Regions from separate parts of the Bacillus siamensis genome, predicted to be linked through region 1. Evidence: riboswitches for the same ligand, from Rfam matches in the RefSeq annotation. Region 1 holds a riboswitch; each other region holds the start of a gene.
The links. A riboswitch is a leader RNA that binds a small molecule or an ion and turns the genes downstream of it on or off. The one in region 1 is predicted to bind S-adenosylmethionine.
Positions count from the first base shown of each region.

Region 1 (2,198 bases):
CAGCCCGAACATCCGGCCGACTCCTTCCTGAATTGATATGCTTTTAGACAGAACACCGTCTTTTAATTCAAGCCACTCAGGTGGCGCGAATTTTTTCATCATGCTGACAATGTTGTCGTTCATGGTGACAGTTCCGTCGAAATCACAAATAATCAGCGGTGTGCGGGTCATACGGTTTCCGCCTTTCCCCATTTGTCTAATGCGAGCTGAAGATCTTTGCACGACGCGGCTTTTTCTTCAATCGGCTGTGCTTCAAGCACCGCATCAATGATGGCGCGGAACGCTCTTCCGCCGCCCTCGGCTCCTTTCGGATGGCCGTGAATGCCTCCGCCTGCATTGATGATGTGATCAATACCGAAATCACGCATCAGCAATGGCACCATGCCGGGATGAATGCCTGCTGACGGGACGGCAAACGTCGGGTGAAAGACGTCGTCTTTTACACATTCATGATGGATCGCAAGTGCGGACTCCTTCGGAAGAGCGACGGATCCGTATGGTGACGGGAATAAGCTGAAATCGGCGCCGCAATAGCGGTTCAGCTTGCCGAGCAAAAGGGCGTGCGATAAACCGTAAACGGGAGATGATGTAAACGCGCCGCTGACCGCCGGGTGCGCCATAATCGGAAGCGGGATTTCCCTGTCTTCAGCAAGGCTTTGCATGACGTCTAAGCCGTAGGCGAACACATTCAGTAAGAGGGCGTCTGCCCCGAGTTCTGCCGCGCGTCTCGCTTTATCCCGCAATTCAGAAGTCCTCCCCGTCAGGTTTACGGCGTACAGCGTGTTATGCCCCGTCTCCTCCCGCGTTTCCTTCAGGACTTGTTTTCCTTCGATAATGCGGGTTTCAAACGGAGCCAGTTCATTTTCAAAGAAAATTTCGTCATCTTTAATAAGATCCACGCCGCCGAGCGCCTGTTGTCTGAGCTGCTCTTTAATGTCGGCAAGATCACGTCCGATCACGCCTTTAAAGATGCTCATCAGAAGCGGTCTTTCAAATTCGCCCAGCAGTTTGCGAATGCCGTATATACCGAATTTCGGCCCGGGAAGGGAACGTTTAAACCCTTCGGAAAATTCAAGATCAGTCAATTTTATTTTTCCGTCCAGTGACAGCTTTCCGAATACCGTCGTCAGGACGGCCGGTATATCTTTTGAAAAGTTCGCCTCAGGATAGGCGATGGTGATGATGGATTGTGTTTCGTTTTCTTTGGCCCCTTCTTTATCCTCAACTTTCACGACCCGGCCTTTATGCTTTCTGAGCTGTTCCTGTTTCACCAGGGGCAGATCCGTCCAGGAGCCTACCGTCAGCCCCGCCGCAATCTGTTCCGCCCGCTTTTCACTGTCCGTTGTGTCCGTCAGAAGATATGTTGCCAATACTTCGCTCATGCGTGAACGCCTCTCTTTCTTTCGCAAAACATAAAAAAGCCTCTTCCTTATGAGCAGAAAGAGGCTTCGTGTTATGTCCGAATCTTATCTCTCAGCTCCTGCTGCAAGAATTAGCACCGTGCTTTATCAGTCGGTTGCCGGGCTTCATCGGGCTCGTCCCTCTGCCTGCTCTTGATAAGAATAATGATTTTATAAAGTATTTTGAATTATCGCATTGTTATCCTGATATGTCAATGCTTTTTCGGGTGAAAAGATTCAGCTTCCCGATCCGTTCCGCAGCTTCTTTAAGTCTTTCTTCACTTGTCAGAAGACCGACTCTTATATAGCCTTCTCCCCATTTTCCGAACCCGTTTCCGGCTGCGACCGCGACATCCGCTTTTTCCAAAAGCAGATCTGAAAACGACTGCGACGTATAACCGTCCGGCACCGGAAGCCATGCAAAAAAGGAACCCGCCGGAGCCGTCACATCCCAGCCGATATCACGGCAGGCTGCAATCCAGGCATTGCGTCTCGACTCATATCTGTCATTTTGCGCTGCGACGCACGTCTGATCCGCCAAAAGAGCGGCGGCTGCCGCCTGCTGCGCCGCGGGAAACAGGCTGACAAACATATGATCTTGATAAAGGTTGATCGCTTCGATGACAGACGCGTTTCCGACGGCAAATCCGACCCGCCAGCCCGCCATGTTATACGTTTTGGACAAAGTATAGATTTCAATCCCCGTTTCTTTTGCGCCTTCTGTCTGCAAAAAGCTCAGCGGTTTATGCCCGTCAAAACCGACGGCCCCGTATGCGAAATCATGAACGACACAAATGC
Region 1 covers NZ_CP155579.1:1,320,156-1,322,353, reverse strand. Annotated here, with positions in the region: gene mtnX (2-hydroxy-3-keto-5-methylthiopentenyl-1-phosphate phosphatase) at 1-171, opposite strand, end outside; gene mtnW (2,3-diketo-5-methylthiopentyl-1-phosphate enolase) at 168-1,382, opposite strand; SAM riboswitch class I at 1,464-1,563, opposite strand; gene ABDB98_RS07005 (pyridoxal phosphate-dependent aminotransferase) at 1,600-2,198, opposite strand, start outside.

Region 2 (2,198 bases), 240 kb from region 1:
CGATGACCAAAAGATGCTGCAGAAACAATACTTTGTACGCGACGCCGACCCCGACAATCGCCCCGACGGTGACCTCGCTTGTCGACAGCGGAATGCCGAGCACATTCGCCGTGAATAACGATAACGCCGCCGCTCCGATAATAATGCACACAATGGTGAGCGTAATGGTCTGTTCGGGAATGATTCCGCCGCTGATCGTCTTAACGACTTCTCCGCCGCCGATAACCGCCCCTGACAGGACGCCGGCCGCGCAGATAATCAGCGCATACGTTTTCTTTTTAACGGCGCCGGAACCGTAAGCGACCCCCATTGAAGCCGCGGCTCCGCTGGCTCCGATATTCATGGCGAAAAACAGGCAGAATAAAATAGCGGCTAATTCCATTGTGCAGCTCCTTTATTCATGCAGTCCGCATTCTGTTTTTGCCATTCCGTTCCATCTGCCGCTCCGCAGGTCTTCTGCGGTAAACGCAGGTGAAGTGCACGGTTCACAGCCGATGCTCGGATAGCCCTGATCATGAAGAATGTTATAATCCAGCTCATGCTTGGATGTATATCTCCAGATGTCTTTCCACGTCCAGTGGATCAGCGGGCATACTTTAATGGATTGAAACTTATCGTCTTTATTCAGGAAATTCGTATTCGCCCGGCTCGGCCCTTGATCGCGTCGGAGGCCGGACAGCCATGCCGGACGCCCGGCGAGCGCTTCTCTTAACGGCAGAATTTTTCTGATGAAGCAGCACTGGTTCGGTTCTCTTTCCCACAGTTTATCTCCGTGAGCCTCGGCCTGTTCCTCAAGAGTAAGGCTGGGCTTTTTCAGGATGATGTTCAGTCCCGGGTAACGTTCTTTCACTTTTTCGATCGTTTCATATGTTTCTTTAAAGTGAAGTCCTGTATCGAGAAACACGATTTCCGCGTCTTTTTTCACTTTAGAAATTAAATCGATCAGGACGATTCCCTCAATCCCGAAGCTGCACGCGTAAACAAGCTGGTCTCCGTAGTGGCCGTATGCCCATTTTAAAACGGACAGCGCGCCTTTATAGGAATCGTCTTCCGGAAATGTAATCGCCGGTTCCTCCCATGTGTCATACGTTAGCATTTTTTCTTTCCTCCTCCCGGAGACAATCAAACAGCTGTTGTTTTCTGCCGGTTGTCTTATCCCTCAATCTTTTTTCATATAAAAAACTTTCAATCCAGCGGAATGAAAGACAGTGACCCGTTATAGCCCTTATCTTCAAAATGCTGTGCATTTTTCTGGATGCGGCACCTTGCATGTCACGCAGGTTGCCGGGCGTCATCGGTCCAGTCCCTCAGCCGCTCTTGATAAGCTTTTTAGATTTGTACTAAATTTTAGCACAATTCTAACAGAAGTCAACCCGAGTTTTTTGATAGGAATAATAAAACAGGCCCTGAGGCCTGTTTTTATTGTCATTATTTTTTAAACCAATCTTTTGACTCGGGATTCTGTTTCCATGATTTCAGTTTCTCAATGTCATCTGAATGTATCGTTCCGTTTTCAAGCGCTACTTCAATAAGCGTGTCATAATCTGTTAACGAGTAGTACGGCAGACCCGCTTTTTTAAAGGCTTCTCTTGCTTTCGGCAGTCCGTATGTAAAAATTGAAATGACGCCGAGAACTTCCGCGCCCTCTCTTTGAAGGGCCGCCACAGCTTCAAGCACGCTGCCCCCGGTAGAAATCAAATCTTCAATCACGACTGTTTTTTGTCCTTTTTTAACGGCGCCTTCTATTTGATTTCCTTTGCCGTGCGCTTTCGGTTTGCTTCTGACGTAGCACATCGGAGCGCCTGTACGGTCTGCGAGAAGCGCAGCATGCGGAATGCCTGCCGTGGCAGTGCCCGCGATCATCTCCGCCTCGGGGAAATGCTCTTTCAGCAGTCTGCCGAGCCCGTCCGCCACATCATTTCTCACTTTTGGATACGACAATGTCAGACGGTTGTCACAATAAATCGGCGATAGAATGCCGCTCGCCCACGTAAACGGCTCATTCGGGCGTAAAAAGACAGCTTCAATGTGTAATAGATGTTTTGCGATAGCCTGTTTCATCGGCGAACGCCCTCCCATTCCAGTTTAATGGCTTCATATGCTTTAACGGGGTTTTCCGCTTTTGTAATTGAACGGCCTACGACAATGGCAGACGAACCGTTTTCTTTCGCAAATGACGGAGTCGCCGTCCGGACTTG
Region 2 covers NZ_CP155579.1:1,561,431-1,563,628, reverse strand. Annotated here, with positions in the region: gene ABDB98_RS08010 (inorganic phosphate transporter) at 1-382, opposite strand, end outside; gene ABDB98_RS08005 (phosphoadenylyl-sulfate reductase) at 395-1,096, opposite strand; SAM riboswitch class I at 1,223-1,327, opposite strand; gene pyrE (orotate phosphoribosyltransferase) at 1,429-2,061, opposite strand; gene pyrF (orotidine-5'-phosphate decarboxylase) at 2,058-2,198, opposite strand, start outside.
Region 2: linked by a shared signal. The riboswitch ahead of ABDB98_RS08005 (phosphoadenylyl-sulfate reductase) and the one ahead of mtnW (2,3-diketo-5-methylthiopentyl-1-phosphate enolase) in region 1 are both predicted to bind S-adenosylmethionine.

Region 3 (2,198 bases), 690 kb from region 1:
ATGTCTTCCCTTTCAAGCGCGATCACTTCGCCGCCGGCAGTCACGACCGCGACTCGCGCATTCCCCGTCCCGATGTCAAATACAAGGTAGCCTTTTTGTTCAGCCATTACAGCCTCCTCCTTCCGTTTCAAGTTCTCTTTTGTTATAAAGTTCACGTATTGAGCAGGTTTGATCTTGTTTCCATTTGAAAAGCGCTTCATTTAAAATCTTCACATGATGATCTTCCACTTCAAATGTTGCGCCCGCTAAATGGGGAGTCGCTAACACATTCGGCAAAGAGATCAATTCATAATCAGAAGATTCAGGCGGTTCATGATAAAACACGTCAAGAATCGCTCCTTTAATCCGCCGTTCTTTCAGCACCCGCAGCAGCTCTTTTCTGTCTGTAACCGCCGCTCTTGATGTATTGACAAAAACAGCTTCTTGCTTCATCAATTGAAAATGCCGGGCGCCGATCAGGCCGATGGTTTCTTCGATGCGCGGCAAATGAACGGAGACAATATCACTTTCAGAAAATACCCGTTCAATCGTCGTTTTTTCATACTCCCGGTTCTCATGATTGACAAAGGGGTCATAGTACAGCACCTTGCAGTCAAAAGCCGTCAATAGCCGGGCGATTCTCTGTCCGACAGCTCCGAAACCGATAAGGCCGACTGTTTTCCCCGTCAGCTCATTTCCCCTGAATTTGACGTAAGCCTGCAAATAATCACCATTCCACTTCCCGTCCTTCAGCCACTGATGAGAAGAATACGTGTGGCGCAAAAACGAAATGACATTTCCGATAAACATTTCAGCAACAGCCTGGGCATTGCGGGCCGGTGTATAAAAGACAGGGATTTTTCTTTTAGTCGCCGCCGTGATATCCACATTAGACGGCATCCCTCTGCAGACGCCGATAAAAGCGGAATCCGGCAATATATCAATCACTCGCTCTGATACCTCATCAAGTTCGGTAATAAGCCCCGACGCGTTTGTCTCTTGAATCATCTGGATTAATTCATCTTCCCGATAGGCCCGGCCGTGCTTCTTCCACGGCAGGTGCACAGTCCGCCCGAACAGATCTGTCAGCTCCTTCAGCCCCTCGTCGTGATAGGGTGCGGTAATTAAAACCGTCATGGTGCAAAACATCCTTTTCACATAAATTTTTTCACAAAAAAATCTCTTTCCCCGAAGAAGGAAAGAGATTCATATACCGTCTTTATCCGCTTGAAGCGCACAAATATGTATAGACCATTCTTTCCTATCTTTCAAGCATACGCTTGCTGGAATTGGCACAATAAATGTTGCCGAGGTTTCATAGGGCCAGTCCCTCCACCTCTCTTGATAGAAAATAAAATGATGAAATTGTCAGGCTTTTAAAAGAATAAACTCATCATAGATAAGTCTTTCCGTGATGTCAACACTTTTTTTCTGAATTGACGATCTATTTCGAAATGTTATAATGCTTACAATATAAAAAAAGAGGAGAAATGGGCTATGAATTCTGCTGCAAAACAGCCAAACGGGGTCTTTAAGTCGGTGTGCTCACTGGACTGTCCCGATCAATGCGGCTTACTTGTGACAAAAAAGGACGGAAAAATCGTTAACATTCAGGGAGACCCGGATCACCCCGTCACATCAGGGAATATTTGCAACAAAGTCAGACACATGGCTGAGCGCATTTATGATGAAAAACGTTTAACCGTCCCGTTAAAACGGATCGGCGAAAAAGGTGAAGCCGTGTTTGCGCCTATTTCATGGGACGAAGCAATCAATACGATCAGTGCGCGCTGGAAAGAGCTTATTGCCGAAGAAGGAGCGGAAAGCATTCTCCCGTACAGCTTTTACGGTAATATGGGAAAACTGGCGGCAGAGGGAATGGACCGCCGTTTTTTCCACCGACTCGGGGCGAGCCAGCTCGAACGGACGATCTGCAGCAAAGCCGGATCTGAGGGCTATAACTATACAATGGGAGAAGGCGCAGGTACTGATCCGGAAGAGACCATACATGCAAAGCTCTTTATTTTTTGGGGAATCAATGCCGTCAGCACGAATATGCATCAGGTCATGATTGCTCAAAAAGCCCGGAAAAAAGGAGCTAAAATTGTCGTTATCGATGTACATAAGAACCAAATAGGCCGGCTTGCCGATTGGTTTATTCCCATTCGCCCCGGCACAGATGCCGCACTCGCTCTCGGTATCATGCATGTTTTATTTGC
Region 3 covers NZ_CP155579.1:2,012,767-2,014,964, forward strand. Annotated here, with positions in the region: gene ABDB98_RS09625 (FGGY-family carbohydrate kinase) at 1-107, opposite strand, end outside; gene ABDB98_RS09630 (2-hydroxyacid dehydrogenase) at 100-1,116, opposite strand; SAM riboswitch class I at 1,238-1,330, opposite strand; gene ABDB98_RS09635 (molybdopterin oxidoreductase family protein) at 1,477-2,198, shown strand, end outside.
Region 3: linked by a shared signal. The riboswitch ahead of ABDB98_RS09630 (2-hydroxyacid dehydrogenase) and the one ahead of mtnW (2,3-diketo-5-methylthiopentyl-1-phosphate enolase) in region 1 are both predicted to bind S-adenosylmethionine.

Region 4 (2,198 bases), 190 kb from region 1:
CAACATACGGGGACTGCATGATGACGTTTCCAAACATGTTCGGATAGTCAATCGCCGTCATGAGCGAGACGGTTCCGCCGAGGGAATCCCCGATCATGGTGCGTCCGTATCCGACTTGATAAGTCGGGTATTCTTTGTCGATAAAAGGGACGAGCTCATTTGCGATAAACCGTTTATATGAGGCGAACTTAGAGCCTTCGGGATGGTATGTGTTTCTTCGCTCCCGCACATTTTTATATGGGACGCCGATAATGATGCAGCGGTCAATTTCCCCTTTTGCCATGAGCTCTTCCGCCTGCCGCCCGATTCTCCCTAATCTGAAATAATCATGGCCGTCCTGGGCGATGACCGTATGATATTTATACAGGGGGGAGTAAGTGTTGGGCAGGTAGACCAAAACGGTCATTTCTTCTTCAAGCTCATGAGAGAAAAGTTTTTTCTCATGAATGATTCCGGTTTTCGGTGCCACTTCGCATTCCTCCAGGCCGCTTCTTGTCTTGATGGTTTTTCCCTATTGTACCATGAATTATTAGAAATTTCTTTCTTCAGATGCACTTCTTGTGAGAGTTCAGAAAATTAAAAAGTTGTTGAAATCCATTTTATAGTGCGTTAATATAGAACAATCAGAAAATACAAAACAATATTCTTATCACGAGAGGTGGAGGGACTGGCCCTTTGAAACCTCAGCAACCGGTTTGCTTTGCCGCGGGAAGGCAAAGTGCCAAGGTGCTAAATCCAGCAAGCGATTCACATGCTTGGAAGATAAGAGGAAGAGAAAAGCTCCTTCTTCTTATGAAGAGGGGGCTTTTTTATTTTTGAAAAAGGATGGTGCTTACTGATGACGCAGCATGTCGAAACAAAATTAGCCCAAATTGGAAATAGAAGCGAAGAAGCAACGGGAACGGTCAGTCCGCCGATTTATCTGTCCACCGCTTACCGACATAGAGGAATAGGAGAATCTACAGGTTTTGATTACGTGCGCACGAAAAACCCGACACGCCAGCTCGTTGAAGACGCCATCGCCGTGTTGGAAAACGGTGCGAGAGGCTTTGCTTTCAGCTCGGGAATGGCAGCCATTCAAACGATTATGGCTTTATTTAAAAGCGGAGATGAATTGATTGTATCCTCCGATTTATACGGAGGCACATACCGTTTATTTGAAAATGAATGGAGAAAATACGGCTTAAGCTTTATTTACGATGATTTCAGTGATGAAGACTGTTTACGCTCCAAAATAACGGAAAACACGAAAGCGGTATTTGTTGAAACGCCGACAAACCCGTTAATGCAGGAGGCCGACATTGAAAAAATCGCCCGGATTACGAAAGAAGCCGGCCTGCTCTTGATTGTCGATAATACGTTTTATACCCCGGTCATCCAGCGCCCGCTTGAACTGGGAGCCGATATCGTCATTCACAGCGCCACAAAATATTTAGGCGGGCACAATGATCTCCTTGCCGGTCTTGCTGTCGTAAAGGATGAAGAGCTCGGCGAGATCATGTTTAATCACCAAAATGCGATCGGAGCCGTTCTCCCGCCGTTTGATTCGTGGCTTTTAATGAGAGGGATGAAAACACTCGGGCTCAGAATGCAGCGTCATGAAGAAAACGCCCGTGAACTTGCAGCATTTTTAGAACAGGAAGAAGAAATCGCCGACGTGTTATATCCCGGAAAAGGCGGAATGCTGTCTTTCAGGCTGCAAAAAGAGGAATGGGTCAATCCGTTTTTAAAGGCGCTGAAAACGATCTGTTTTGCAGAAAGTCTCGGCGGGGTGGAAAGCTTTGTTACATACCCCGCGACACAGACGCACATGGACATTCCGGAAGATATCCGTATCGCAAACGGCGTCTGCAACCGTCTGCTGAGATTTTCAGTGGGAATTGAACATGCAGAAGATTTGAAGCGGGATGTAAAGCAGGCATTACAGCAAGTAAAAGAGGGGGCCGTGTCATATGAGTAATCAAAATTGGACGCTGGAAACCCAGCTCGTGCACAATCCATTTAAAACAGACGGAGCTACCGGAGCCGTCAGCGTGCCGATTCAGCATGCTTCCACATTTCATCAGTCTTCCTTTGAAGAATTCGGAACATATGATTACAGCCGCTCCGGCACACCGACAAGAACAGCGCTTGAAGAAACGATCGCAGGTCTTGAAGGCGGAACGAGAGGTTTTGCTTTCAGCTCCGGAATGGCGGCG
Region 4 covers NZ_CP155579.1:1,127,890-1,130,087, forward strand. Annotated here, with positions in the region: gene ABDB98_RS05875 (esterase family protein) at 1-469, opposite strand, end outside; SAM riboswitch class I at 644-769, shown strand; gene ABDB98_RS05880 (methionine biosynthesis PLP-dependent protein) at 839-1,960, shown strand; gene metC (cystathionine beta-lyase) at 1,953-2,198, shown strand, end outside.
Region 4: linked by a shared signal. The riboswitch ahead of ABDB98_RS05880 (methionine biosynthesis PLP-dependent protein) and the one ahead of mtnW (2,3-diketo-5-methylthiopentyl-1-phosphate enolase) in region 1 are both predicted to bind S-adenosylmethionine.